One region of the Streptomyces zhihengii genome, then DNA from elsewhere that is predicted to be linked to it. Evidence: riboswitches for the same ligand, from Rfam matches in the RefSeq annotation. Region 1 holds a riboswitch; the other holds the start of a gene.
What was found. A riboswitch is a leader RNA that binds a small molecule or an ion and turns the genes downstream of it on or off. The one in region 1 is predicted to bind cobalamin.
Positions count from the first base shown of each region.

Region 2: linked by a shared signal. The riboswitch ahead of JE024_RS02260 (GHMP family kinase ATP-binding protein) and the one ahead of JE024_RS33205 (ABC transporter substrate-binding protein) in region 1 are both predicted to bind cobalamin.

Region 1 covers NZ_JAFEJA010000002.1:1,255,403-1,258,764, reverse strand. Annotated here, with positions in the region: gene JE024_RS33210 (FecCD family ABC transporter permease) at 1-785, opposite strand, end outside; gene JE024_RS33205 (ABC transporter substrate-binding protein) at 782-1,822, opposite strand; cobalamin riboswitch at 1,853-2,030, opposite strand; gene JE024_RS33200 (DUF7822 domain-containing protein) at 2,145-2,678, shown strand; gene JE024_RS33195 (TetR/AcrR family transcriptional regulator) at 2,817-3,362, opposite strand, start outside.
Region 2 covers NZ_JAFEJA010000001.1:528,194-531,555, reverse strand. Annotated here, with positions in the region: gene JE024_RS02265 (cysteine synthase family protein) at 1-871, opposite strand, end outside; gene JE024_RS02260 (GHMP family kinase ATP-binding protein) at 868-1,761, opposite strand; cobalamin riboswitch at 1,941-2,171, opposite strand; gene JE024_RS02255 (DUF1963 domain-containing protein) at 2,635-3,362, opposite strand, start outside.

The DNA of each region.
Region 1 (3,362 bases):
AGGCCCATCGTCGTCGCGGCCTCCTCGCCCGCCATCAGCAGGTTCAGCGGGCGTGCCTGGAGGAGCAGGACGCCGAGGCCGAGCAGCATTGCGCCGGCCGGCAGCCACAGCGTCCCCCACCGCACACCGCCGAGTCCGCCCATGGTCCAGGCGAGCACCGCACGGGCCTCGTTGCCCCGGTCGCTCGTCAGCAGCAGCAGGTTCATCACCGCGGTGAGCACCAGGGCGTAGGCGACGCCCGACAGCACGAGCCGGCCCGAGGTGATCCTGCCCCCGCTGCGGGCCGTCGTGTAGACGAGGAACAGGGTCAGCAGGGCGCCCGCGAACGCGGCGGCCGAGAGCGAGAGATGCCCGAAGACCTGCACCCCGAAGACGATCACCGCGACCGCGCCGAGCGAGGCGCCCGAGGAGACGCCGAGCAGGTAGGGCTCGGCGAGCGGGTTGCGCACCAGCGCCTGGAGCGCGGTGCCGATCAGGGCGAGCCCCGCCCCGGTCACCGCGCCGAGCACCACCCGGGGCGCGCGGACGTCGAGCACGATGGTCTCGCGGGCCCGCGACCAGGTGACCTCCGACCATTCCAGGCCCAGGGCGTGGCCGACGATGCCCCACACCTGGCCGGCCGGCACCCGCACGGAGCCGATGGCCATGCCGGCGGTCATCGAGACGACGAGCAGGGCGGCGAGGAGCAGCACGGCGGGACCGAAGGCGACCCGCCGGGACGTGTCGCCCGGCCCCTCGGTCCCGGCGAGCCGCGGGGCCGCGGTCTTCCCGGCGGGCACGGTCACCGGAACCGCTGCGGGTGCAGGTCGCGCGCCAGGTCCTCGACGGCGCGGGGTGCGCGTACGCCGACCAGGGTGGCGGTCAGCGGCAGCACCACGAAGCGCTTGTTCCGCACGGCCGGCACGTCCGCCAGGGCGGGCTCCGCCAGCAGGAACTCCTTCTTCTGCTCGACGCTTCCGGCGCCGGCGTAGTCGTAGATCGCGATGACCTCGGGCCTGCGGGCGACGACCTGCTCCCAGGAGACGTCGCCGAAGACGTCGTCGAGGTCGGCGAACACGTTGCGCCCGCCGGCGAGCCGGATGATCTCGGTGCCGAGGCTCCGGCCGCCGGCCGTGAAGGCGCTCTTGTCCCCGCTGTCGTAGACGAAGACGGGCGTCTCGCGCTCGCCGTCGACCTCGGCGGTGGCGGTCCGCACCCGGCCCCGGAGGTCGGCGACGAGTGCGTCGGCCCGGTCCCGCACGCCGAACAGGCCGCCGATGGTGTCGATCTCGTCGTAGACGTCCTGCATCGAGACCTTCTTCTTCCCGCAGTACTCGCGGTTGAGGTAGGTGTCGATGCCGGCGTCGGCGAACGCCTCGCGGGACCGCCCGTCGTTCTCGGCGAAGGCGCTGGCGTAGCCGCCGTAGACGAAGTCGGGCTCGGCGTCGAGGATCTTCTCGAACGACGGTTCCTTCGCCGACAGTTCGGGGACGGCCGCGAAGTCCTCGCTCAGTCCGGGGAGGACGGCGGAGTCGGGGAAGGCGGTCCCGATCATCCGGTCCTTCAGACCGAGGGAGAGCAGCAGTTCGGCCGGGTGCTGGTGGATGGTCACCACCCGGGAGGGCGGCGCCTCGTAGGTCGTGCGGACACCGCAGTTCTCCACGGTGAGAGGGAAGCCGTCCGCCGCGGCCGCCGCGGGCTTGTCCTGCCGCGGGGCGCCGGGCGCGCCGCAGCCGGTGAGAAGGACCGCCGCCAGTGCGGCGACGGCTCCGGCCGTGCGCACGGCACGGCGGCCGGGCCCGGTGTCGGGCAGGGCGAAGGGACGGGGCATGCCGTCGTACACGTAAAGCCTCCTGCGGAGTCCGCGCTCCTCGGATCGGGCCCGCGACAGGCCAGTGTCCTGACTTCCGGATCGGCGTTCCCCGGCCTTCCCGCGCTGCGCGCAGTGGCTCATGGAGGGGTCGGCTCCCCGGTCACAGTGGCGGGACCGTGCCGGATTCGCACCGGCTTCCTGTCTCCCGTCGCGGCGATGACCTGTTGATCCTATGGTTCCCCGGGAAAACGGCAAAGGGCGCACCCCGGCACCGGGAGCGGCACCGCCCCGGCGCCCGCACCGGCGCCTGCCGGCACCGGTGTTGTCGGTCCCCGGTGTTAGCGTCGCCGCCATGGCAAACCGTTCGTACCTCTACTCCGCCGACTCGATGCCGAACGACGCGGAGATCCCCAAGCCGGTCCGCTGCATATCCGAGCACAACTGGGACATCCCGCTCGCGCACAAGCTCCTGGTGGGGCGCGGCACGACGATCGTCCCGTCCATGATCTGGAACCCTCCGATCGGCATCGCCGCGGAGTACGCCGGAGGGGCGGCCCTGCTCGGCGACCTCCTGCGCGCGGTCGGCCGGGGCCTGGAGGACGACGCCGAGTTCGCCGCGTGCGTCGCCGGGACCACGGCCCACCTCGCGAAGCAGCAGGCGAAGTACTTCGTCCTGGAGACCGGGGAGATCGTCTCGATGACGGACGACGACCCGGCGGAGAGCGTGCGGCGTCTGGCGTCCTCGGAGATCCCCGCCGCCGTCGCCGAGGCCGAGGCGGCGATCGCCGGCCGGAACGACGCGTGGCTGGCCTCGGTCCGGTCCGACTGGCAGCGGCACTTCGCGTCCTTCTACGGCGACGCGCTGTACTTCTCCTTCCCCGGCTGACTCCGGCTGATCCGACCCGTGGAGCGGCGCCCGGCGCTCACCCGGCGCTCCGGGCCCGTTCGACGACGCCTCCCGCGCGGAGGCCGGGCGACGCCCCGGGCGGGGTCCCGGCGCGGGGCGGGCATGGTGCCGGGCCCGTCAGACGGCCGGTGCGCCGACCGTCCCGCGGGTCATGGCGCGGTACCGCTCGGCGAGTTGCCGCGGGCTGTGCGGGCCGTCGGCGCTGTACCACTGGGCGACGCCGGTGCACATGGTGACGACGGCCCGGGAGACGTCACGCGGGTACGCCGTGGTGAAGACCTTCCGCGCGACACCGTCCTCGATCACGCCGTCCATCAGGCGCTGCTGACGGTCGCGGGCGCCGATGTAGGTGGTGCGCGCCTGTCCGGTGAGGCTGCGGATCTCGCTGGAGGCGATGAAGGCGAGGTCCCTGCGGTGCGCGTGGAACAGCACGAGGCATTCCACCAGCAGGTCAAGCCGTCGCGCGGCGTCGTCGCCGGCCTCCTCCAGGGCGGCGAGGCTGCGCTGCCACAGGTCGTCCATGGCATGGGAGACGATCGCGACGAGCAGGGCCTGCTTCGAGGGGTAGTGGTAGTAGAGCCCCGGCACCGAGAGCCCGGCGCGTGCGGCCACCGCGCGGATCGAGGTGCCGTGGTAGCCGTGCTCGACGAAGCAGGCCAGCGC
Region 2 (3,362 bases), on a different contig from region 1:
CGACGTAGCGGTGCCCCGTGTCGGCGCCGACGACCAGGTGCGTCTGGTCGGGGAGCCGCCGGGTCTCGTGGACGGCCGCGAGGTAGGCGGCCCCGGTGGAGAGCCCGGCGAAGACCGCGTGGTCGCGCAGGAGGGCCACCGTCCCCGCCATGGCGTGGGTGAAGTCCATCCAGTGCAGGGAGTCGTACAGGTGGTGGCGCACGTTGTCGAAGACGATCGACGAGCCGATTCCGGCGATGATCGCCTCGGGATCGTGGTGGTCCTGGCTGCCGAAGGTGACACTGCCGAACGGCTGCACGCCCACCAGGCGCACGGACGGGTCGTCGCGTCGCAGGTGTTCCACCAGCCCGCCGGTCGACGCGCCCGATCCGACGCCCCCGACGACCGTCAGGGGCCGGTCCGGCAGGGCGGCGGCCACCCGGTCGGCAACCTCCTGGTATCCGAGGTAGTGCACGTCGTCGTGGTACTGGCGCATCCAGTGGGCGTCCGGCCGCTCCTCCAGGTAGGCCCGCACCCGCCGCACCCGTAACTCCTGGTCCAGCTTGAGGTTCCGAGAGGGCCGGACCTGCTCGACCGTGGCGCCCAGGACCTCCAGCTGGGCCAGGGTCGTGGCGTCCACGGTCGTGGACGCCACGATGTGGCAGCGCATGCCGTACCGGTGGCAGGCGAGCGCCAGGGCGTAGGCGTAGATGCCGCTCGAACTGTCGACGAGTGTCTGCCCCGGCGAGACGGTGCCCCGCTCCAGGAGGTGGCGGACGGCGGCGAGCGCCGAGTAGATCTTCATGGACTCGAACCGGAGCAGGACCACGGAGTCCGTCAGGCGGACCAGGTCGGGACGCTTGACGGCGTCTGCGACGTGCGGATGGATCACGCGAAGCCTCCTTGGGCGAACGTGCACGGGTGTCCGAGGGAGCGGTAGAACGCGGAGAGTTCTCCTTTGAGGGAGGGAGCGGGCCGCCGGGCGAAGAGGTAGCCGACGAGCGAGCCGGTGTGCGCGACGAAGACGCCGTCCGCGCCGAACTCCTCGCGGTGCGCCAGCACCGCCGAGAAGGTCCGCTTGGGCAGGGCTTCCTGGGAGAGCACGGCGCTGGTGGTGGCCGCGCGGGCGACGGCGGGCGCGTCACCGGTGGAGAACCCCTTGAGCAGGTCCGTCAGGCAGCGTTCGTACTCGTCGCCGCGGCGCCGGTAGTGCCGGAGCAGCACCGGTGTGGTGGCCGAGGTGTCGACCGTTCCCGGCTCCGTCACGAAGGCGGTGTGGAAGACCGTTCCGGTGCCCAGCCGGCGCACCACCCGGTGGCGTGCGCTCAGGTACAGGGCGAACTCCTCGAGGAAGACACTGTCCGCGCGTTCGATCGAGGCCAGCACATCCCTCACCGCGTCCGGGTCCTCCGGCAGCGCGAAGACCCGGAACAGACAGCGCAGCGCCGCGACGATGTCGGCGGTGGAACTGGCCATCCCCACCCCGACGGTGAGATCACTGTGGGCGCTGAGGCGCCCGGGCGGCAGGGTGCGCCCCGTACGCTCCAGGAACAGGCGCACGGCCCGTTGTGTCTTCTCGCCGAGCGGGAGGGATCCGGGCAGCGGCCCGGGACCCCCCTCCGGGGTGAAGTGGACCCAGGAATGCCGGTCGAAGGGGAAGGACACCACGGCGATGTCCGGGTCCGGCCCGGCTCGCAGCGGGCCCTGGTAGAGCTCTCCGAGGGTGCCGTGGCAGACACCGGTGAAGCCGCGGCCCAGCGGAGCGGCATCGGGCGTCAGCATGGGGTGAGGTGTGCCGTCCGGACCGGCACGGGCCGGTCGTCGAGGTGTGCGGTGGTCACGCCGTGTCCTCTCTCGTCGGCCGGACCCGGGGGTTCGGGGCGGCGAGAGCGCACGCGTGAGCGCACGGTTCCAGCGCACCACCGGCCCAACCCACGAGGCCGCAGCGAACAGCGCGTGCCGGTGGCACGCGCGCAGTGGCAGGTCTTCGGACTCGTGGGCGTGCAGGACGGGCGACTGCCCGGTTCCTGCGCCTACCGGCCGTCGCTTCCCGGGGTCCCGCACGACCCCCAGTGCTGATGACGGCTTTCGATCCCACTCACCGCTGCGGGACAGTCCCGGATTTCCACCGGGTTCCCTCTTGCGACGCACCGCCTGGCCGGCGGTGCGAACCGACTGCGCGGATCAGCGTAGGTGGCCTGTTCGTGTCGCGACAGAGCGCCCCCGAGAATGTCTCGTTGTCACCGGTGACACGCCGTGAGCGAACGGGTGGGGCGGAAGTGACGGTGACGGTGTGTCAGTCCGCCCTGCGCGTGCGCGGCGTACCTGAACGGCCCAGGCCGTCCCGTACCCGGACACGCCCGGCAGCCCCGGCTGACGCAGAGCGTCCGCCGCACACGGCGACGGGTCGCGGAGAACGGCGCCTCTGCGCCAGTCGCGCGACCGGTGGCACTGCTCCCCTCGCGCGCGTGCTGCTGTGACGCACGCCACTGCACCTCCCGGGAACCCGCCCGTGGCACCGGCCGACTTCTGGTGTGGACCCAGCAGGAGCGACCGGGGAGGTGCGTGTGGGACGGCATGCGAGCGGACGGCCGCCGCCTTCGGGCGTCGACCGGTCCGGGACGGTGTGACGTCAGGGCCTCGGCAGCCGGAGCCTCACAGCGGGCCCTCGAAGAACCCCAGCACGCCGGCCCGGTCGAACTGCCGTGCCGCCACGTCCTTCCTGGCGATCGGCCAGTACACGTAGCCGTCGATGTGGCCGCTCCACTGGGCGAGCAGCGCCCAGTCCTCGGGGCCGGGCTGTTCCCACGGGCCGGCCGTCCCGGGCACCGCCTTCCCCGCGGCCAGCGCCGCCCGCGCCGCGGCCCCGGTGATCGGGTCGGCCTCGCCGTAGGAGTCCGTGGAGTAGCCGTCGAGCTGCAGGTGAGTGCCTGCCAGGCGCCCCCAGTCCTCCTCCCGCACCTGCGACCACGCCGCGCGCAGATCCGCGGCACGGGGGTGTTCGTCCGGGTCGAAGAGCACCGAGTTGTCCGGCAGGGACACATCGTGACCCAGCCGCAGATCCCCCTGGAGGAGGGAGTCCATGTCGTTCAGCGGGTGGCCCCACGTGCCGCCGTCGCCGCCGTGGCGTTCCTCGACGGGTGTACCGGCCGGGACGTACACGGCCCTGCCCGATGCCTCTGCCTCGTCGTGGTCGATGTGGGCGAACAGCAGGAGCCGGCCGTCAGGCGGCAGCGGGAGACTCGTCGCGCGCTCCGGTATCGCCGCGAGGTCCAGGGACGCGATCAGGCGCAGCCGGTCCGGGACCTGGGGGGCGTCGGCGGGCAGCAGCACGGGGCCGCCCAGGCGCCCGACGACCGGACCGTCGATGTCCGGGGCCAGGG